DNA from 3 places in the Streptomyces sp. TLI_146 genome. Region 2 is predicted to be linked to each of the others. Evidence: riboswitches for the same ligand, from Rfam matches in the RefSeq annotation. Region 2 holds a riboswitch; each other region holds the start of a gene.
What was found. A riboswitch is a leader RNA that binds a small molecule or an ion and turns the genes downstream of it on or off. The one in region 2 is predicted to bind cobalamin.

Region 1 (7,128 bases), 550 kb from region 2:
GATCATCGCGGCCGCCACCGCCGCGCCGGAACCGGCCACCAGCCAGGCGCGGGTGCCCCAGCGGTCGGGGCGGTAGCGGGTGCGGACCGAGCGGCGGCCGCCCAGGCGCAGGCCCGCGAGGGCGGCGGCGAGGCCGGTGAGCAGGACGGGCAGGCCGTAGCGGGCGCCTTCGGCGGCGAGGAGTCCGTACGTACCGGCGCAGACGCCGAGTAGTCCGCCGAGGGTGAGGACGGTGGTGGTGTGGCGGACGGCGGGCGGTACGTGCGCGGTGCGGCCGTAGCCGCGGGCGTCCATGGAGGCGGCGACGGCGACCGAGCGTTCCAGGGCGCCCTCCAGGACCGGCAGGCCGATCTGGAGGATCGCCTTGATGCCGCCGGTGGGGCGGCCGCGCAGTCGGCGGACGGTCCTCAGCCGGGCGACGTCGGCGACCATGTTCGGCGCGAACGTCATCGCGACGACGACGGCGACGCCCGCCTCGTACAGGGCGCCCGGGAGGGACTTGAGGAGGCGGGCCGGGTTGGCGAGGGCGTTCGCGGCGCCGACGCAGATGAGGAGCGCGGCGAGTCGGGCGCCGTCGTAGAGGGCGAAGAGCATGCCCTCGGCGGTGACGCGGCCGCCGATGCGGATGCCCTTCGCCCAGTCGGGGAGGGGGGCCTCGGGGAGCGTGAGGAGGGTGTGGGTGCCGGGGATCGGCGAGCCGAGGGCCACGTTGAAGACGAGGCGGATGGCGACGACGGCGAGGCCGAGCTTGACGAAGGCGGTGTACGAGCGGGCCCACGGCGCGTCCGTACGCCTCGCCGCGACGACGTAGCCGGCGACGGCCACGAGCAGGGCGAGGAGGAGGGGGTTGGTGGTGCGGGAAGCGGCCGTGGCCAGCCCTATGGCCCACAGCCACCAGGCGCCGGGGTGCAGGGCGTTGGAGCGGGTGGTGTAGGGGGTGCGGTGCCGCTTCGCCGCGGGGGGTGGGGTGCGGTGCCGCTTGGGCGCGGGGCGTGGGGTGCGGTGTTCGTCGGCCGCGGGCCGTCGTGGGTGCACCCGGCCTCCGGCCGGGTTGTCGTACCCACCCGCTCCACCTGTGACGGTCCGTTCGCCGGTGCGGGTCTTCTTGTGGGGCGCCTTCGCCGTCGGCGGCTGCGGGGAGTCGGTGGGTTCCCCGTCGGGCTTGCTCGCCGGACCTGGCTGCCGGGTGTCGTCGTTCCTGGGCATCCGATGGTTCCGGCCGGTCAGTCGCGGCGGCGGCGGGATTGCCAGATCGCTGCTGCTGCCAGGGCCAGGACTGCCGCGATGCCCGCCAGCAGGCCCAGGGACGGGCCGGAGTCCGAGGACTTCTCCGGAGCGGCGGTGCTGGGCCGCGTGTCCGGCTTCTTCGTCGACACCTGTTCGCCGCAACCCGTGTGCGGGTAGCCCGCGATCGCGCACAGCAGGGCCGCGCTGTTGTAGCGGAGCGGCTTGGCCACCGCGGCCAGGGCGTCCGCCGTCGTCGCGTCCTCGGGGACCTGCGCGCACGCCGTACGCGGTGCCGGGGGCGTCTCGCCGCCCGGCGCGTCCTGCGGGGTGCCGAAGTCGAGCGCGAGGGCGACCCGCTTGCGGCCCGGCTTCGCCGGTGTCGACGCGCACACCTGCGCGAACGTCGGCGCCGAGCGCGGGGTCGCCGCGTCCTTGGAGTCCGCGCTGACCGCGAAGCGGAAGCCCTGGACGTCGCCGTCGGAGGGGTGCGCGGTGGCCGGGCCCTGCGTGGCGTACGTCCAGGTCGTGCCCTGGCGCTCCCAGAACGACCAGTAGCGGTAGCCCGACGCCTGTGCGGGCACCGCCACCGCCCCCGCGCCGAGCGTCAGCGCGAGGGCGAGGCCGGTCACGGCCGTGAGGCGGTGCCCGGACATCACTTCTGTGCGTTCTTCTTGCGCGCGCTGACGAGGAAGCCGACGCCCACGCTCGCCACGAAGAACACGCCGACGATCCACCACACCGACGTGCTGGAGGAGTCGTCCTTCTTCTCGTCGGACTTGGCCTGCTTGGTCTGGTCGGCCGCCTGCGTGCCCGCCGGGGTCGGGCCCGTGGCGTTCAGCTGGGACACCAGGTCCGTGCCGCCGAACTTCCTCGGGTCGGCGCCGGTGGCGTTCGCGGCGAGGACGAGCTGGGCGTACGCGGCCGGGCCGTTCTCCTTGGCCCAGCCGGACGCGTTCTTCTCCAGCCACTGGAGGGACGCCTTGGCCTGGGCCTCCTGGCCGTCGGCGGCGAGGGCCACGACGGCGTCGGCGGTGTTGCCGTAGTCGGGCTGGTTCTCGGCGCCCGGCATCATCGAGTTGAGGTGGCCCGACTTGGCCATGGTGCGGGCCAGGTACGCGGCGCCGTTGTGCGCGGCCTGCTCCGGCGTGGTCGCCTTCTCGCAGGTGGTGCCCTTGGCGTCGGAGTGCCCGGCGGTGGCGGCGAGGCCCTTGCCGTACGAGGCGGTCACGGCGGCGGCGCTGGCGTCGGCGTTCGCGTACAGCTTCGAGGTCTTCAGGTCCGGCTGGTAGGCGAACGCGCCCGAGCCGGGCGTGCTGTCGCACGGCATCGCGAACGTGAGCAGCGCGTCCAGCGGCGACTTGCCGCCCTGGCCGTCCTTGACGGCGGACTTGGCGTCGGCGGGCTTCTCACCGGCGGCGGCGAGGGCGCCGATCACGACCGAGGTGGAGTTGGCGTCGCTCTTGCCGCCGGGGTTGTAGGGCCAGCCACCGTCGGGGTTCTGCACGGTCTTCAGCCAGGAGACGCCCTTCGTCACGGCGTCGGTGTGGTCGCCGAGGGCGACGAGGGCCTGGACCGCGGCGGCGGTGGCGTTGGTGTCGAGCACCGTCTTGGCGTCGCACGGCTTGGCGGCGTCGGCACGGTACGAGGAGAAGCCGCCGGTGTCGCACTGCTGACCCGTCAGCCACGTCACCGCCTGCGCGGCGGGCTTCACGCCGACCGTGCTCTGGGCGAGCAGGGCGAGCGACTGCCGCCAGACGCCGTCGAACGCGGGGTCCTTCGTCCCGTACAGCCCCTGCGGGAGGGTCTTGGCGGGGGAGGACGGCGCCGTGCCGTCGGCGAGGGCGGCCGGGGCGGCAGCGCCGAGGGCGACGGTGGCGACGGCGAGCGCTGCGGCGCAGCGGCGTACGGTCATGGCGGGCGGTGCCTCTCCTGCGGGGGCCGGACGGCGCGGCGGGCGCGGGGGCACGCCGGCTCGTGGCTCCGTGTACCTCGACGGGGCCGGTCATCGGCGTGCTTGCCGGTGACCGCTGAGCCGGTCATGTCCGTCGGGGTGGTCCGGCTTGTCGCGCCGGGCGGGCGACGACATATTCACGGTTGCGGGTCAGCGCCGGATTCGCACCGGCTTTCCCCCGTACGGGCATGGACGACGGGTTCACTGTAGCTTCCGCCTGCGGCGGGCGTGATCCCCCACCCCACCCCTTCCCGAAAGCCCTGGGCGGGCGGCCGGGTGCTTCGTCTGCGGACCGTGCTGGGTTGCTCGCGCAGTTCCCCGCGCCCCTTGAGTGCCGCTGCGCGGCGATCCCCTGGGTGCCGGGGTCCGGGGCGCAGCCCCGGGAAGGGGCGGGGCGGGGGCTAAACCGCCCGGTACGCCAGCGGCGGGCCCGGTACCCCCTCCGCCCGCCCCAGCTTCACCAGTCGCCGTACATGCGCCTCCGCCTCCGACACCGCGATGTTGCGCGAGCCGTAGGGGATCTGCGACCAGGGGCGGTTCCACTCCATCCGGACCGCCAGCTGCCAGGGGGTGAGGGGCTCGGCCGCCAGCAGGGAGAGCAGGTCCGCCAGGCGGGACTCGTGGTGGGCGAGGAGCGTACGGACCCGCCCGGCCGCGTCCGTGAACGTGTGCTGGTGGGCGGGGAGCACCTCCGCCACCCCCAGGCGGCCCACCCGCTCAAGGGAGGACACGTAGTCGCCGAGGGGATCGGTCACCGTCGCGTCGTCGGGGTCCTCGTACAGCCCGATGTGCGGAGTGATCCCGGGCAACAGGTGGTCGCCCGAGAACAGGCGGCCGTGACCCGGGCGGTCCGAGGGGTGCCGCTCCTCCAGGTGGAGGCAGACGTGGCCCGGCGTGTGACCGGGCGTCCAGATCGCCCGCAGCCGGCGGCCCGGCAGCGGCAGCAGGTCGCCGGGGACGATCTCCCGGTCGGGCAGAGCCGCCCGCAGGCCCGGCAGCGACCGGGCGGAACCCCGCGCCCGTGCCGCCCGCAGCGGCGCGAGGTGGTCCTCCGGCGCCCCCACCGCCGTCAGCTTCTCCACGAGATAGGACAGCCAGGCCCCCGGCTCCGCCTCCCGGGTGCGCCGGACCACCGCCGTGTCCGCCGCGTGCATCGCGAGCCACGCCCCGGACGCCTCCCGCACCCGGCCGGAGAGCCCGTGGTGGTCGGGGTGGTGGTGGGTGAGCACCACCCCGTGGATGTCCGCGACCTCGGTGCCGAGCCGCCGCAGGCCGTCCGTCAGCGTGTCCCAGGACGCCGGGTCGTCCCACCCCGTGTCGACCAGGACCGGGCCCCGGCCGGTGTCGACCACGTACACCAGCGTGTGGCCGAGCGGGTTGTCCGGGATGGGCACCTCGATCGAGTGGACGCCCCCGCCGTGGTCGGCCACCCGCGTCCCCCGTGCCATCTGCGTCATGGATCAGCCTCGTCTCCGACCGCCCCGGTGGGCACCGACAGGTCACAGTAGAACGTGTTTCAGTCCGGGCCTCAAGAGGTCTCCCGTCCGTGGACTCCTCATAGGGGAACTGGTATCAGTTCTGGCAGATCTGAAATGCCGTCAGAAAATGGACCGCAGCGGGAGGCGCCACGCCATGACCAGCGATCTCATCGAGCACACCCGGCTCTACATCGGCGGGGAACTCACCGACCCCCGCGGAACCGACGTCATCGACGTCGTCTCGCCCCACACCGAACAGGTCATCGGCCGGGTGCCGCACGCCTCCCGGGCCGACGTCGACCACGCCGTCGCCACCGCCCGCCGGGCCTTCGACGAGGGGCCCTGGCCACGGCTGCCGCTCGCCGACCGCATCGAGGTCGTCACCCGTATCAAGGACGCGATCGCCCTGCGCCACGAGGAGATCGCCCGCTCCATCAGCTCGCAGAACGGCTCCCCGTACTCCTGGAGCGTCCTCGCCCAGGCCCTCGGCGCGATGATGGTCTGGGACGCGGCCATCACCGTCGCGCGCGACTTCCCGTACGAGGAGCGGCGCGCCGGGGTCCTCGGGCCGATCCTGGTGCGGCGCGAGCCGGTCGGGGTGGTGGCGGCCGTCGTCCCGTGGAACGTCCCGCAGTTCGTGGCCGCCGCCAAGCTCGCGCCCGCGCTGCTCGCCGGGTGCTCGGTGGTGCTCAAGCCGTCCCCGGAGACGCCCCTCGACGCGTACATACTCGGCGACATCGCCCGCGAGGCCGGGCTGCCGGAGGGCGTGCTCTCGATCCTGCCCGCCGACCGGGAGGTCAGCGAGTACCTGGTCGGGCACCCGGATGTGGACAAGGTGTCGTTCACCGGGTCGGTGGCGGCCGGGCGGCGCGTGATGGAGGTCGCCGCGCGCAACCTCACCCGGGTCACCCTGGAGCTGGGCGGCAAGTCCGCCGCCGTCGTGCTGCCCGACGCCGACCTGGCGTCGACGGTCGCCGGAGTCGTACCGGCCGCGTGGATGAACAACGGGCAGGCGTGCGTCGCCCAGACCCGGATCCTGGCGCCCGCGAGCCGTTACGACGAGTTCGCGGAGGCGTTCGCGGCCGCCGCCGGGCAGCTGGTCGTCGGCGACCCGCTCGACCCGGCGACCCAGGTCGGCCCGCTGGTCGCCAAACGGCAGCAGCAGCGCTCGCTCGACTACATCCGGATCGGCCAGGAGGAGGGTGCCAAGATCCTTGCGGGCGGCGGCCGTCCGCCGGGGCGGGACCGGGGCTGGTACGTCGAGCCGACGCTGTTCGGCGCCGTCGACAACTCCATGCGGATCGCCCGCGAGGAGATCTTCGGGCCGGTGATCTGCCTCCTGCCGTACGCGGACGAGGCCGAGGCGCTGGCGATCGCGAACGACTCCGAGTACGGGCTCAGCGGCAGCGTGTGGACCGGCGACGTCGAGCACGGCATCGACTTCGCCCGGCGGGTGCGCACCGGCACGTTCAACGTGAACACCTTCAGCCTGGACATGTTCGGCCCGTTCGGCGGCTACAAGAACTCCGGTCTGGGGCGGGAGTTCGGGCCCGAGGGGCTCAGCGAGTACCTGGAGCACAAGATGATCCATCTGCCCGCCGGGTACGGGGGCGAGGCGTGATGGGGGACCGCTGGCACGTCGAGGTGGACCGGAGCGTGTGCATCGGGTCGGGGATGTGCGTGAACACCGCGCCGGAGGGGTTCGGGCTGGACACGGCCCGGCAGTCCCGGCCGCGGGCCGCCGACATCGACGCCGATGAACTTGTCCTCGCCGCGGCCGAGGGGTGCCCGGTGGAGGCCATCAGCATCAGCCTGCTTGAGTCCGGCGAGCCGGTCTTTCCTCCCGAGGAGTGAGCCGTCGTTTGTCTGCGGGCCGTCGGTGGCTGGTCGCGCAGTTCCCCGCGCCCCTGGAAGCGCCCCTTCGGGGCGCCCAGGGGATTGCCGCGCAGCGGCACTTAAGGAGCGCGGGGCTGTGACATTTGCGGCTCCGCCGCGCGGGCGCGATCAGTTGGGGACGGCCCGCAGCCGAATTGCCGGGCCCCGCACCCCTGTTCGAACCTCTACGAACGCAGGTTGACCCATGCGTACCGCACAGTGACCGCATGACACATGCGACTGTCCGGCCCCCGGCAGGCGTGGCACCTTCGTTGCCACGCCACCGAGGGGGGAACGATGGACAAGCGGTACGAGGTCTTCTGCCTGGCCGACAGGCATTTCTACGAGACTCCGGACCGTTTGTCCTCGTCCAGGACCGGTGAGCGGGTCCCGCTCTTCGAGGCCGCCCAGCGCCCGGTCCCCGAGGGGTGGCGCACCTTCCTCTCCGGGGACTGGCTCCACTTCAACCCGGTGAACGCGGCCGGCGAACCGCGCCCGGGCGCCCTCCTCCAGGGCTGGAAGATCCACGTCTCGGCGTGTCTGGACAACGCCGAGAAGATGGCCGCGCAGGTGTGGGAGTACTGCGTCCCCAGAGAG
Region 2 (7,128 bases):
TCCGCCCGGCGAGCGGCGGAGTGAGCAGAATCTCTTCTATAGGCGCTATGACCGGTTCACGGGGTTTGTCAGAGCCTGACCGCATCAAAAACCGGTCAGATACACCGTGACGCCCGACCCAGTTCACCTTCCGTTCATCCAAGTTACTTACGTTCGTCCAGCCACTGACGTCGAACGATTGCCTGGGTAAATGGAACACATCACGCTGCTGCTCGCCATTGTGGTCGTGACAGCTCTAGTGTTCGATTTCACGAACGGTTTCCATGACACCGCCAACGCGATGGCCACGACCATCTCGACCGGCGCCCTGAAACCCAAAGCCGCGGTCGCCATGTCCGCCGCGCTCAACCTGGTCGGCGCGTTCCTGTCGGTGGAGGTCGCCAAGACGATCTCCGGCGGGATCATCAACGAGAAGGGCATCAGAACAGAGGTCATCTTCGCGGCGCTCGTCGGCGCCATCCTCTGGAACCTGGTGACCTGGCTGCTCGGCCTGCCGTCCAGCTCGTCCCACGCCCTGTTCGGCGGTCTGATCGGCGCGGCCGTGATGTCGGCCGGCTGGTCCTCGGTGAACGGCTCGACCGTCGTCACCAAGGTGCTGCTCCCCGCCGTCGCCGCCCCGATCGTCGCGGGCGTCGCCTCGATGCTGGCCACGCGTCTGACGTACCGGATCAACCGGAATACGGACGAGAAGGCCACCGCCAAGGGCTACCGGGCCGGACAGATCGCCTCCGCCGGTCTCGTCTCGCTCGCCCACGGCACCAACGACGCGCAGAAGACGATGGGCATCATCACCCTCGCCCTGGTCACCGGCGGAGTGCTGCACCCGGGTGCCAACCCCCCGATGTGGGTCATCGTCTCGGCCGGCATGGCCATCGCCATGGGCACCTACCTCGGCGGCTGGCGCATCATCCGCACCATGGGCAAGGGCCTGACCGAGCTGGCGCCGCCGCAGGGCTTCGCCGCCCAGTCCGGTGCCGCGACCGTCATCCTGGCCTCCTCGCACCTCGGCTTCTCGCTCTCCACCACCCAGGTCTGCTCCGGCTCCGTCATGGGCGCCGGCCTCGGCCGCAAGGGCGGTGTGGTCCGCTGGTCCACCGCGACCCGCATGTTCATCGCCTGGGGCCTGACCCTGCCCGCCGCGGGTCTGGTCGGCGCCGGCGCCGAGTTCCTCACCGGCCAGGGCACCTGGGGCGTCGTCCTCGTGGCGATCCTCCTGGTCGCGGGCTCCGGCTTCATCTGGAAGCTGTCGCGCCGCCAGCCGGTCGACCACAACGACGTCACCGCCACGGCCACCCCGGCCGAGTCCCCGGCCGAGCCCGCGGGCGTCGTGACCACCGCGATCGCCGCCGTCACCCCGCCGCCCACCGTCGCCGCCGTGGCCGCCGATCTGACGGCCACCATCCCGGCGCCGGCCCCGGTGGCCCCCGCCGACCCGGCCCGCCCGGCTGCCGTCTGAACGGGCCGACCCGGCCCGCACCCCAAAGGAATCGTCATGCACATCGACTGGGCAGCTCTCGGCACCGTCTTCGGTGTCAGCCTCATCGTCACCGTCGGCCTGGTGGGCCTGTTCACCGTCGGGATCATCGGCCTCAGCAAGCAGCAGTCGGCCGCGGCCGGCAAGGGCAACGTCGCCGTCGCCCGCACCACCGCCTACCTCTGCTTCGCGCTCTGCGCGGCGGCCGTCGCGTACGGCATCAACCTGATCGTCGGCAAGTAGCGCGGCGAGCGGTACCGCACACCCCCAGAACCGCCCTCCGGCCCCGCCGGAGGGCGGTTCTCTGTGTGCCTGGGCACACTCTCCCGTCGCAGGTCAGCAGCGAGTTGACGGGCGTTCGCGGGCGTGGTGGACTGCCCGAGCCATTACGGCGGCAGAAGAGGAAGCCGGTGCGAATCCGGCGCGGTCCCGCCACTGTCATCGGGGAATCATCCCCGTGAGCCAGGAACTCTCACCGCCGGTCGACGTCGTACCAGGGCGCGGACACCCTGAGTGAGGACATACCGCCATGTGCGCCTGCCTGTTGCCGGCACCCCCCGGAAGTACCAGAGCCCTTCTCGGCGTTGCGGCGGGCTGATCCCATGCGTGCCGATCGCACTTTCGCGTACGGCGCCACCGCCGGTCTCCTCGGCGACCTCCTCCTCGGCGACCCCCGCCGAGGGCACCCGGTCGCCGCGTTCGGCCGTGCCGCGGCCGCTGTGGAGCGCGCGCTGTGGCGCGACCACCGGGGCTGGGGCGCGCTGCACACCGCCGTGTGCGCCGGAGGCGCCGCGGGCACCGCGCTGCTCGCCACGCGCGCGGTACGCAGGCGTCCCGCCGCGTCCGTCGCCCTGACCGCCGCCGCCACCTGGGCCGTCGTGGGCGGCACTTCGCTGGGCCGGGAGGCCCGGGCGATCGGCGCCGCCCTGGAGGCCGGGGACGTCGAGGCGGCCCGCGCGCGCCTGCCGCACCTGTGCGGACGCGACCCGCAGTCCCTGGACGCGCCGGGCATCGCGCGCGCGGTCGTCGAGTCCGTCGCCGAGAACACCTCGGACGCCGTGGTCGGCGCGCTGGTGTGGGGGGCGCTCGCGGGGGTGCCGGGCCTGGTCGCCTTCCGCGCGGTCAACACGCTGGACGCGATGGTCGGCCACCGCTCGCCGCGCCATCTGCGGTACGGGTGGGCCTCGGCGCGCCTGGACGACGTGGCGGGCTGGCCGGGCGCCCGGCTCACCGCCGCACTCGCGGTGGCGGCCGGAGGCGCTCCGCGTCGCGCCACGCGCGCGTGGCGCGACGACGCCCGCAAGCACCCGAGCCCCAACGCGGGCCCCGTGGAGGCGTCGTTCGCGGGCGCGCTCGGAGTACGGCTGGGCGGCACCCTCTCGTACGGCGGCCGCGTGGAGCACCGGCCCGTCCTGAACGGGGGCGGCCGGGCGGTGGAGGTCGCGGACATCGAGCGGGCGGTGCGGCTGTCGCGCCGGGTGGGCTGGCTGGCGCTTGGCGCGGCGATCGCGGTGAGGAAGGTACGGACATGAGCGGCGGACTGCTGGTCGCGGGCACCACGTCGGACGCCGGGAAGAGCGTCGTCACCGCCGGGATCTGCCGGTGGCTGGTGCGCCAGGGCGTGAAGGTCGCGCCGTTCAAGGGACAGAACATGTCCCTCAACTCGTTCGTCACGCGCGAGGGCGCCGAGATCGGGCGGGCGCAGGCGATGCAGGCGCAGGCGGCGCGCGTCGAGCCGTCCGCGCTGATGAACCCCGTGCTGCTCAAGCCGGGGAGCGACCGGTCGAGCCAGGTCGTACTCATGGGCAAGCCGGTGGGCGAACTGAGCGCCAGCGGCTACCACGGCGGGCGCCAGGAGGCGCTTCTCGGCACCGTCGTGGACTGCCTGGAGCGGCTGCGGGGCACATATGACGCCGTGATCTGCGAGGGGGCGGGCAGTCCGGCCGAGATCAATCTGCGGCGTACCGACATCGTCAACATGGGCATCGCGCGCGCCGCGAAGCTGCCGGTGGTGGTGGTCGGCGACATCGACCGGGGCGGGGTGTTCGCCTCGTTCTTCGGTACGACGGCGCTGCTGAGCCCCGAGGACCAGGCGCTGGTCGCCGGGTACATCGTCAACAAGTTCCGCGGCGACGTCTCGCTGCTCGAACCCGGCATCGACATGCTGCGCGGTCTCACCGGTCGTCATACGTACGGGATCCTGCCGTACGCGCACGGGCTCGGCATCGACGAGGAGGACGGCCTGCGGGTGTCGTTGCGCGGCGCCGTGCGCGAGTCCGTGGTGGCGCCGCCGGTCGGCGAGGACGTGCTGCGGGTCGCGGTCTGCGCCGTCCCGCTGATGTCCAACTTCACCGACGTGGACGCCCTCGCCGCCGAACCGGGCGTGATCGTACGGTTCGTGGACCGGCCCGAGGAGCTGGCCGACGCGGATCTGGTCGTGGTGCCGGGAACCCGGGGCACGGTCCGGGCGTTGGAATGGCTGAGGGAACGGGGGCTGGCGCGGGAGCTGGCGCGCAGGGCGGCCGAAGGGCGTCCGGTGCTGGGGATCTGCGGCGGGTTCCAGGTGCTCGGAGAGCACATCGAGGACGAGGTCGAGTCACGGGCGGGTTCCGTGACGGGGCTCGGACTGCTGCCCGTACGGGTGCGGTTCGCGCCCGCGAAGACACTTGCACGGCCGACCGGCGAGGCGCTGGGCGAGTCCGTGGAGGGATACGAGATCCACCACGGCGTCGCCGAAGTGCTGGGCGGGGAAGCCTTCTTGGACGGATGCCGGGTCGGTGCGGTCTGGGGGACGCACTGGCACGGGTCACTTGAGAGCGACGGATTCAGACGACGGTTCCTGGAGACGGTCGCGAGCGCCGCAGGACGGCGTTTCGTGCCCGCCCCGGACACGTCGTTCGGCGCGCTGCGCGAAGAGCAGCTGGACCGCCTCGGCGACCTCATCGAAGAACACGCGGACACGGACGCGCTCATGCGGCTCATCGAGCAGGGCGCGCCCGCAGGACTTCCCTTCATCGCACCTGGAGCACCCGCATGAGCACTGTGCTGTTGTTGTCGACCGCCGACACGGATCTGCTGGCGGCCCGGGCCTCCGGGGCGCCCTTCCGGATCGGCAACCCGACCCGTATCGACGTGGCCGAGGAGCTGCCCGCGCTGATCGAGGGCGCGTCCGTGGCCGTCGTGCGCCTGCTCGGCGGCAAGCGCGCCTGGGAGGACGGGCTCGCCGCGCTGAAGGCGTCCGGCATCCCGACGGTGCTGCTCGGCGGCGAGTCCGTGCCGGACGCGGAGCTGATGGCCGAGTCCTCGGTCCCGGCCGGTGTGGTCGCCGAGGCCCTGCGCTATCTGGTCGAGGGCGGCCCCGGCAACCTCGTGGAGCTGTCCCGGTTCCTCTCCGACACCGTGCTCCTGACCGGCGTGGGCTTCGCCGAGCCGGAGAAGATGCCCGAGTGGGGCGTGCACGGCACGCGCGCGTACGTGGAGGGCCGCCCCACGGTGGGCGTGCTCTTCTACCGCGCCCACGAGCTCTCCGGCAACACCTCCTTCGTCGACGTCCTCTGCGACCGCATCGAGGCCCAGGGCGCCAACGCCCTCCCGGTGTACGTGGGTTCGCTGCGCGGCGCCGAGCCCGCGCTCTACGAGACGCTGGGCCGGGCGGACGCGCTCATCGCGACGGTCCTGGCGGCGGGCGGCACCACCGCGTCACAGGCCAGCGCGGGCGGCGACGAGGAGGCGTGGGACATCGGCGCCCTGGCCGACCTCAACGTCCCCGTGCTCCAGGGGCTCTGCCTCACCTCGTCCAAGGCGGTGTGGGAGGCCTCGGACGCGGCCCTCTCCCCCATGGACGCGGCGATGCAGGTCGCCATCCCCGAGTTCGACGGCCGGCTGATCACCGTCCCGTTCTCCTTCAAGGAGCAGGGCCCGGACGACGTGCCGGTCTACGTCGCCGACCCCGAGCGGGCCTCCCGGGTCGCCGGGATCGCGGTGCGCCACGCCCGCCTCAAGCACAAGCCGAACGCGGAGAAGAAGCTGGCCCTGGTCTTCACGGCCTACCCGACCAAGCACTCCCGCGTCGGCAACGCGGTGGGCCTGGACACGCCCGCCTCGGCCGTGCGGGTCCTGGACGCCCTGCGCGACGCCGGTTACGTAGTGGAGGGCCACCCGGACAACGGCGACGAGCTGATCCACCGCCTGATCAACGCGGGCGGCCACGACGTGGAGTGGCTCACGGAGGAGCAGCTGGCCGCCGCACCCGCGCGCGTGCCGCTCGCCGACTACCGCGCCTGGTTCGAGAAGCTGGAGCCCGAGCTGCGCGACGGCATGCTGGAGCACTGGGGCGAGCCGCCGGGCCAGCTGTACGTGGACGGGGACGAGATCGTGCTCGCCTCCCTCCAGTTCGGCAACGTCGTCGTGATGATCCAGCCGCCGCGCGGCTTCGGCGAGAACCCCATCGCGATCTACCACGACCCGGACATGCCGCCGTCGCACCACTACATGGCGGCCTACCGCTGGCTGGAAAACAGCTTCGGCGCCGACGCCATCGTCCACATGGGCAAGCACGGCACCATGGAGTGGCTGCCCGGCAAGGGCCTGGGCCTGTCCTCCGGCTGCGGCCCGGACGCGGTCCTGGGCGATCTGCCGCTGGTCTACCCGTTCATCGTCAACGACCCGGGCGAGGGCACCCAGGCCAAGCGACGCGGCCACGCCACGGTCGTGGACCACCTGGTCCCGCCGATGGCCCGCGCCGACACCTACGGCGACCTGGCCAAACTGGAGCAACTCCTCGACGAGTACGCGCTGGTGAGCGACCTCGACCCGACGAAGGCCCCGGCCGTGCGGGCCCAGATCTGGACGCTGGTGAAGGCCGCCGAGCTCCACCACGACCTGCACGTCGACGAGCAGCCGGACGACGGCGACTTCGACGAGTTCGTCATGCACATCGACGGCTATCTGTGCGAGATCAAGGACGTCCAGATCCGCGACGGCCTGCACATCCTGGGCGGCGGCCCCGAGGCCGAGCCCCGGGTCAACCTGGTGCTCGCGGTGCTGCGCGCCTCCCAGGTGTGGGGCGGGCAGGCCAACGCGCTTCCGGGCCTGCGCGCCTCGCTGGCCGAGCACTTCGGCCTGGTGGAGAAGGAGCTCCTGGCCGAGCCGGGCACACCGGTGAAGGTGCCGGTGGAGCTCACGGACCTGGTCGAGGGTCCCGCCCGTACGGCGGCCGACGCGATCGACCTCCTGGAGCAGCTGTGCCGCCGCCTGGCGGAGGGCATGGAGGAGCGCGGCTGGGACGCCGCCGCCTGCGGCCCGCTGGTGACGCGGGTCCTGGGCGCCGAGCTCGCCCCGGCCGTGGCAGTCCTCGACTTCGCCTGCCGCGAAGTGGTGCCGCGCCTGGCCCGGACGACGGACGAGATCACCCACATCCTGCGGGCGCTGGACGGCGGTTACGTCCCGGCGGGCCCGTCCGGCTCCCCCACCCGGGGCCTGGTCAACGTCCTGCCGACCGGCCGCAACTTCTACTCGGTCGACCCCAAGGCCATCCCGTCCAGGCTGAGCTGGGAGGTCGGCCAGGCACTGGCGGACTCGCTGGTGCAGCGCTACCTCGCGGACAACGGCGCGTACCCGAAGTCCGTGGGCCTCACGGTCTGGGGCACCTCGGC
Region 3 (7,128 bases), 5.5 Mb from region 2:
CGGCGGGGCGGTATCCCTCGGGGGCGACGGCGGTCGCGTAGAGGTAGACCCGGCCGTCGGCGAGCGGGACGACGCCGAAGCGCTCACCGCGGCCCCAGGTCTCGGCGGCCGCCGCCGGGGCCGGCCCGTCGGCGGGCAGCACGGTGCGCCAGGCGGTCTCGCCGCTGTAGTGGAGGCCGGGGTGGGCCGGGTGGTGGCGTCGGCGCAGCGGACTGTGGATCCCGTCGGCGGCGACCACGAGGTCGGCGGTGAAGTCGCCCGACGGGGTACGGACCACCGGCCGGTCGGCCATGGCGTCGACGCCGTCCACGGCGGTGACAGCGGCGCCGTAGCGGATCGTGCCCTCGGGGAGATCGGCGGCCAGGGCCTCGGTCAGGGCCGCGCGGTGCACGGCGAGCGGAGGAGTCCCGTAACGGGCCGTCAGGGCGGCGGTGTCGGCGCGCTGCAGCCACCCGCCGTCGGGACGGCGCAGGCCGAGCGCGGCGGGTGCGGCGCTGCCCGCGGCCCTGGTGACATCGAAGTCGATGGTGTCGAAGGCGCGCAGGGCGTTGGGGGCGAGGACGATTCCGGCGCCCACGGCGGTCGGCTCGGGCGCCCGCTCGCAGACGGTGACCTGCCAGCCGCGGCGGTGCAGGGCCACGGCCGCCGTGAGCCCGCCGATCCCCGCGCCGACCACGACCGCACGACGCTGATTCCCTGACATCCCGCACCACGTCCTTCCCGCCCCGAGTAGCCCTCTACATCTGTAGTGGACATGGCCTCACTCTACAGCTGTAGAGTGAGGCCATGTCCACCCCTCGCACTCCTTCATCCACACCGGACCGCCGCACGGTGATCGCGGACACGGCGATCGGCCTCGTGGCCGCCGCCGGGCTGCGCGGCCTGACCCACCGCGCCGTCGACAGCGCGGCGGGGCTGCCGACGGGCAGCACCTCGTACTACTTCCGTACGAGGGCGGCGCTGATCGGCGCCTGCTACCAGCGGCTGGCGGAACTTGACCTGGGTGACATCGAGAGTGGCGGCGCCCTCGCCGCGGCGCCTCCGGACCGGGAGGCGGTCGCGGCGGTCCTGGCAGGGCTGCTGTACCGCTGGCTGACGGTGGGCCGCGAGCGCCAACTCGCCCGCTTCGAACTCAGCCTGGAGGCGGCCCGCAACCCCGAGCTGGCGCCGGAGCTCCACCGGGCAGGACAGGGCGCGCGTGCCCGGGCCGCCGAACTCCTGGCCTCGCTCGGCACGGACCGGCCCCAGGAGGCCGCCGAACTCCTCGCGGCATGGACGGACGGACTGCTCTACGACAGGCTGGCCGGAGCCCTCGCCAGCTCCCGCCCGGCCCCGGACCTGGCCGAACTGACCGTGACCGCCCGCCGGATGATCGACGCGGCCCTCGCCGAGGCACCCTGACGCGTTCGCGCACGGTTGGCGGTGGTACGGCGACGCGTGGTGCGGCGGCCTACCGACCGACGGGGTCGGCTGGGCGGCCCCGCTCCAGGCGCGCGGCCCACAGCCCCAAACCCACCGTGGTCAGGACGCCCCACACCCCCCAGCCGAGCGACTGGCTCAACCGGTCGTCCGCCACGGCCCCGACGAAGGCGGCCGCTCCGGCGGCCGGCGCCGCGTTCGCCGCGCTCCCCCCTGGCCCTTCGGCCATCTCCCACGCCATGGACGCATGGTGACACCGGTCCCGGAGGCGGACCAGGGCACCCCCGCCATCAACGCGGACGAGTCGGAGTGCGCCCGGTCGGCTGGTGATCACGGCAATCGCGATCGTGGGTGCCTCTCACCGTTTTCCCGCCACCGTCCGCAGATACGCGCCGAAGCGGGCGATCGCCGACGGGTTGCGGGGGCTCTCGACCAGGTCGACGTAGTCGAGCGTGAAGATGCGCCGGTTCTTGACCGCGGAGACGTCCCGCAGCGGAGGGTGGGACAGGAGGAACTTCTTCTTCTCCTCCGCGCTCACCTCCCCGTAGTCGCAGACGACGATCACGTCGGGGTTGCGCTCGACGACGCTCTCCCAGCCGACCGTGGTCCACGAGTCCGCCACGTCGTGCATGACGTTGACGCCGCCGGACTCGGTGATGATCTGTTCCGGGGCGGCGTAGCGGCCGGAGGTGAAGGGCTGGTCGCGGCCACTGTCGTAGAGGAAGACGGTCGGCCGGTCGGCGCCCTTGGGAGCCTTCGCGCGTACGTCCGCGATGCGCTTCTTGAAGTCGGTGATCAGCGCGGCGGCCCGCTTCTCGACGCCGAACAGCCTGCCCAGGTTGGTCAGGTCGGCATAGAGGGCGTCCAGGGGCGGCATGATGCCGCGCGACGTCTTCGTACGGCTGTTGCGGCAGGACTCCGTGAGGATGTACGAGGGGATGCCGAGCTTGGCCAAGGCATCGGGGGTGAAGCCGCCTTCCTCGCGGAAACCGTAGTTCCAGCCCGCGAAGACGAGGTCGGCGCGGGCGTCGAGGACGTTCTCCTTGGTGAGCTGGTCCTTCGAGAGCCAACGGACCTTGTCGTAGCCGTCCTTCCACGGCACGTCGCCCAGGTCTCCCTTGTCGTCGGGCATGGCGAACCCGGCCATACGGTCCTCCAGCCCCAGGGCCAGCATGATTTCGGTGATGCCGACATCGTTGGTGACCACCCGCTCGGGGACCTTCTCGTACGTCACCTCGCGGCCGCAGTTGGTGAGGGTGACCGCCGCGGACTTCGCGTCCTCGGGCCGCTCGACCTTCGCACCGCAACCGGTGGTCACGACGAGGCAGAGGGCGACGGCGAGCAACTTGCGCATGGGCGTCCTTAGGTGGTTTTACGTGGTGGTCGTGCGCGGGTCTTACGCGCGGTGGTCTCACGCGGTGGGCGGGAGCAGGTCGAACAGGAGCTGGACGGCGCCCGTGCCGGGATGCCGTACGGGATGCGCGCGCACACCGAACGTCCGGGCGAGCAACTCCGGTTGGAGGACGTCGTGCGGAGGGCCGGAGGCGACGATCCGGCCGCCGTCGATGACATACAGGAGGTCGCAGTGGGCCGCGGCGAGGTTGAGGTCGTGCAGCGCGGCCAACACCGTCACCCCGCTGTCGCGGACGAGGGAGAGGACGTCCAACTGGTGGGCGATGTCCAGGTGGTTGGTCGGCTCGTCGAGCACGAGCACCTGCGGCTGCTGGGCGAGGGCGCGAGCGATGAGGACGCGCTGCTTCTCTCCGCCGGACAGGCTGAGCAGACCTCGGTCGGCCAGGTGGGCGACACCGGTGCGTTCCATGGCCCGCGCGCAGATCTCGCGGTCAGAGGCCGCCGTACGCCCCCGGTGCGGCAGCCGTCCCATGGCGACCGCCTCGGCCACGGTGAAGTCGAAGTCGGCGGACGACTCCTGCGGGAGCGCGGCCAGCGCCCGGGCGGCGGCCCGGGGATCCATGGCGTGCAGATCGTCGCCGTCCAGCCGGACCACTCCCCCGGTGGGCCGCAGCGCCCGGTACACACTGCGCAGCAACGTCGACTTTCCACTGCCGTTCGGGCCGACGAGTCCCACGAACGCCCCGCTGTCCACGGTGAGTCGGACGTCGTCGACCAGCCGGGTACGAGCGGCCTCGACCGTCACACCGTCGATGTCGATCCGCACGGTCAGCCACCTCCGAAGGCATAGCCGCCGCGCCGCATCAGCAGGACGAACGCGGGAACACCCACCACCGCCGTGATGACGCCCACGGGCAGCTCGGCCGGGGCGAGCAGCAGCCGGGACAGCACATCCGCCCACACCAGCAGCACCGCTCCCGCGAAAGGAGCCACGGCCAGCACCCGCCGGTGGTCCGCGCCCACCACCATGCGTACGACGTGCGGCACCATCAGCCCGACGAACCCGATGGCTCCGCTGACCGCGACGACGGTCCCGGTGACCGCCGCGGTGACGAGGAACAACTCCCGGCGCAGCCGCGACGGCGGGACACCGAGCGCGGCCGAGGTCTCGTCCCCCATGGCGAGCGCGTTGAGCGACTCCGCCCGCCACCGCAGCCACACCCACCCGGCCGCCACGGTCACCGCGGCGATCGGCACCTGCGCCCAGGTCGCTCCGCCCAGACTGCCCAGCAGCCACATCATCGCCGACCGGGCGGCCTCGCCCCGGGCCGCGCCGAACACCATGACCGTGGTGAGCGCCTCGAATCCGTACGCCAGCGCCGTACCCGTCAGGATCAGCCGCAGCGGAGTCAGCCCACGGGGCGAGCGGGCCACGGCGTACACCAGCACCATGGCCGCGAGCGCCGAGGCGAACGCCGAGACCGACAGCGCCCACACCCCGAGTCCCGCGAACGCCCCCAGCAGGATGACGGCGTTGGCGCCCACCGCGGCGCCGGAGGAGATGCCCAGGACGAACGGATCCGCCAGCGCGTTGCGGACCATCGCCTGTACGGCCACACCGACGGCCGCGAGCCCCGCCCCGACGACCGCGCCGAGCAGGACCCGCGGTAACCGGATCTCCCAGACGATGGTGTACGCGGCCGCGTCACCCGCCGACACGGTTCCGCCGGTGAGTCCGGCCCACAGGAAACGGGGCACGTCCGCCCAGCCGACCTCGGCGGCCCCGAGTCCGACACCACAGCCGAGCGACAGCACAAGCAGCAGTCCCAGGCCGAGGCTGAGCGGCAGCACGGGTATCCGGCTGGGTGCCGTACTTCGGCGCACGGTGGGGACCGTCCTTCACCTGGGCCCACCGGCTGGACGTCAAGCAGGAGACAGCCCGTACGGCCGTGCCGACCGCGCGGTCCCCTCTCGCAGTCCACGGCGAGCAGTCAACGGGTCGCAGGCCCCCCACGGGCGATCGGGCTCGCACGGCGACCGTCGGTCAGCCGTGCACACCGTTGCGGGTCAGCGCCGGGTTCTCACCGGACTTCCCCCGCGGGAGACGAATGGAGCCTAACAAACGCCGCCTTCAGTGCGTTTGCCGTCCACCGGCGCAGCCGGAACACACCGATCAGTGAGGGGACGGGGCGGCTCGCGGGTGATCCGAACGCGGCGAAAGCACGTCCGTACGAGTGGCGTCAGTACGAGTTGTGGGACAGCCAGAACGACCAGGCGCCGCAGGGGCTGCCATAGCGCTGGTTCATGTAGTTCAGGCCCCACTTGATCTGCGTGGCCGGGTTGGTCTGCCAGTCCGGGGCCACGGAGCTCATCTTCGTGCCCGGCAGCGCCTGGACGAGGCCGTAGGCACTGCCGTTGGTGGCCCGGTAGTTCCAGCTCGACTCGTTGTCCACGATGTGGCTGAAGCACTGGAACTGGGACGCCGGGACGATCTGACGGGCGATCGCCTGGACCTCGGCGACCGAGTAGGAGCTCTGGGTCTGGAGAGGGCTTCGGCCCGTCGAGCGGCTCGCGCTCTGCTTCTCCAGGTCGCGGTCCTTCGCGGCCTTCTCGGCGGCACCCTTCTTCGACTTGGCGTCGCGGGCCGCCTGCCTGCGGGCGGCTTCCTCGGCGGACTTCTTCGCCGCGGCGCTCGCCTGCGCGGACTGCGCGTCGGCCTGCAGTGTCAGGGACGCGGTCTGCACCTGGGCCTGCTGGCCGGCGGGAATGTCCGCGAAGAGGGTCGAATCCGCTGCGGTCGCCTCGACGTTGTCGTTCGAGGCGGCCGCGGGACCGCCTGCGGCAATGCCGACTACGGCGCCAACGGTGGTGACCGCGGTGGCCGACGCCACCGCGAAACCCCGGACCGAGCTCCGGCTCACACGCTTTCCTTCCAGCAGTGATGGAATGGTGCGGGTACCGGGGTACCCGGGTACGAGGGTGTCGTAGGCGGGGCCTGACTGATCCCTGACTCTGCTGGAAGGTGATACGGCGAGGCAATTGTCTGCCGCGTGTGAAACCTCACACCTCATCCGCCCCACCAGTCCTTCCAATCTGGCCCCCAAGAAGGTGCCGCGCGCTTAGGATGCTGCGCCCCGCCTCCCAGGCCGGAGTCGGCCATTCCCAAATGTCCGGATCGATGGGCTGGTCCGCCCGGCGGGCGGGGGCCCACACTGGGGACGTGATGCCAGGGGGAGAACGGCTGTACCGGGACCTGCGCGAGGTGCTGGTGCCGGGCGCCGGGGTCGAGGACACGGGGGCCGCCCTGTCCGGGGTGATCGCGCCCGTGGTCGCGCATGACGCGCTGCGGCTGGTGGTGATGAACCCGTCGCTGGGAGTGGGCGCCACCGCGCTGGGGTTCTGGCACGGGTACGGACCGGATCTCGGCCATGAGCTGATGACCATCGCCGCCCGGGGCGCCAACTACCCCCAACTGGCCCGCCTGGCACGGCAGAGTGTGCCGGTACTCGTCGCGGACCGCCGCTTCCGCGCGAGCGCGTACGACCGGCTGCTCGCCCGGTACGGGGTCGGCGAGGAGCTCTGCCTGGTCCTGCGGGACGGCCGCGGCGTGTGGGGACTGCTCGGACTGCTGCGGGCCGATGACGGCCGGCCGTTCGACATCGACGACAGGCACCGCATCGCCGACGTCGGGCCGCCGCTGATCGCCGCGGTACGCGGCTACGTGACCACCGGGCCCATCGCGCCCCCCGGGCTCGGGCTGCCGCCCGGCATGCTCGTCGTCGACGCCGAGGGCAAGGTCGCCGCGATGACACCCCAGGCCCGGCAGCGGCAGGCGATGATGGCGCAGCAGCAGGGGGCACCGGACTGGCTCATCGAATACTGCTACGCCTCCCTGTCGTTCGAGGCGCGCGAACACGCCCGCGATCCGCGCCGGCGGTACGCGAGGGTGTGCACCCCCTCGATCGTGCACGGCGAGTGGACCGCGATCGAGGCCCAGCCGCTCGGCGACGACGGCGACGTGGCGATCATCATCCAGCGTGCGACCGGCGAGCTGCTCGTCCCGGCGTTCTGCGACTGGTACGGGATCACCACCCGGGAGCAGCAGGTCGTGCGGCACCTGCAGGACGGCACGGCGCCCAAACAGATCGCCCGGCTCCTCGACCTGTCCGTGCACACGGTCAACGACCACCTCAGGGCGATCTTCCGCAAGACCGGAGCCGGCGGACGCGACGAACTCATGGCCGCCCTCACCGCGTAGAGCCGGACAGGTCTCCGACCCGGGCATGACGGACACGTCGAATGCTCGACCGCTGACCGCCGCCGCGCGAGACCGCCTCGGGTCATTCGGGGGTGCCC

Region 1: another riboswitch for cobalamin. It lies ahead of BX283_RS15010 (prenyltransferase/squalene oxidase repeat-containing protein); the one in region 2 lies ahead of BX283_RS12610 (cobalamin biosynthesis protein).
Region 3: another riboswitch for cobalamin. It lies ahead of BX283_RS36545 (iron ABC transporter permease); the one in region 2 lies ahead of BX283_RS12610 (cobalamin biosynthesis protein).

What each region holds. Positions count from the first base shown of each region.
Region 1 covers NZ_PJMX01000001.1:3,298,811-3,305,938, reverse strand. The annotation lists gene BX283_RS15020 (energy-coupling factor transporter transmembrane component T) at 1-1,206, opposite strand, end outside; gene BX283_RS15015 (SCO2322 family protein) at 1,224-1,880, opposite strand; gene BX283_RS15010 (prenyltransferase/squalene oxidase repeat-containing protein) at 1,880-3,139, opposite strand; cobalamin riboswitch at 3,255-3,392, opposite strand; gene BX283_RS15005 (MBL fold metallo-hydrolase) at 3,580-4,635, opposite strand; gene BX283_RS15000 (aldehyde dehydrogenase) at 4,811-6,277, shown strand; gene BX283_RS14995 (ferredoxin) at 6,277-6,510, shown strand; gene lanKC (class III lanthionine synthetase LanKC) at 6,829-7,128, shown strand, end outside.
Region 2 covers NZ_PJMX01000001.1:2,746,519-2,753,646, forward strand. The annotation lists gene BX283_RS12600 (inorganic phosphate transporter) at 191-1,456, shown strand; gene BX283_RS12605 (hypothetical protein) at 1,493-1,717, shown strand; cobalamin riboswitch at 1,828-1,969, shown strand; gene BX283_RS12610 (cobalamin biosynthesis protein) at 2,077-3,006, shown strand; gene BX283_RS12615 (cobyric acid synthase) at 3,003-4,511, shown strand; gene cobN (cobaltochelatase subunit CobN) at 4,508-7,128, shown strand, end outside.
Region 3 covers NZ_PJMX01000001.1:8,215,376-8,222,503, reverse strand. The annotation lists gene BX283_RS36570 (FAD-dependent oxidoreductase) at 1-703, opposite strand, end outside; gene BX283_RS36565 (TetR/AcrR family transcriptional regulator) at 787-1,401, shown strand; gene BX283_RS36560 (hypothetical protein) at 1,451-1,660, opposite strand; gene BX283_RS36555 (ABC transporter substrate-binding protein) at 1,778-2,773, opposite strand; gene BX283_RS36550 (ABC transporter ATP-binding protein) at 2,831-3,598, opposite strand; gene BX283_RS36545 (iron ABC transporter permease) at 3,601-4,656, opposite strand; cobalamin riboswitch at 4,766-4,901, opposite strand; gene BX283_RS36540 (transglycosylase SLT domain-containing protein) at 5,013-5,693, opposite strand; gene BX283_RS41885 (helix-turn-helix transcriptional regulator) at 5,996-7,030, shown strand.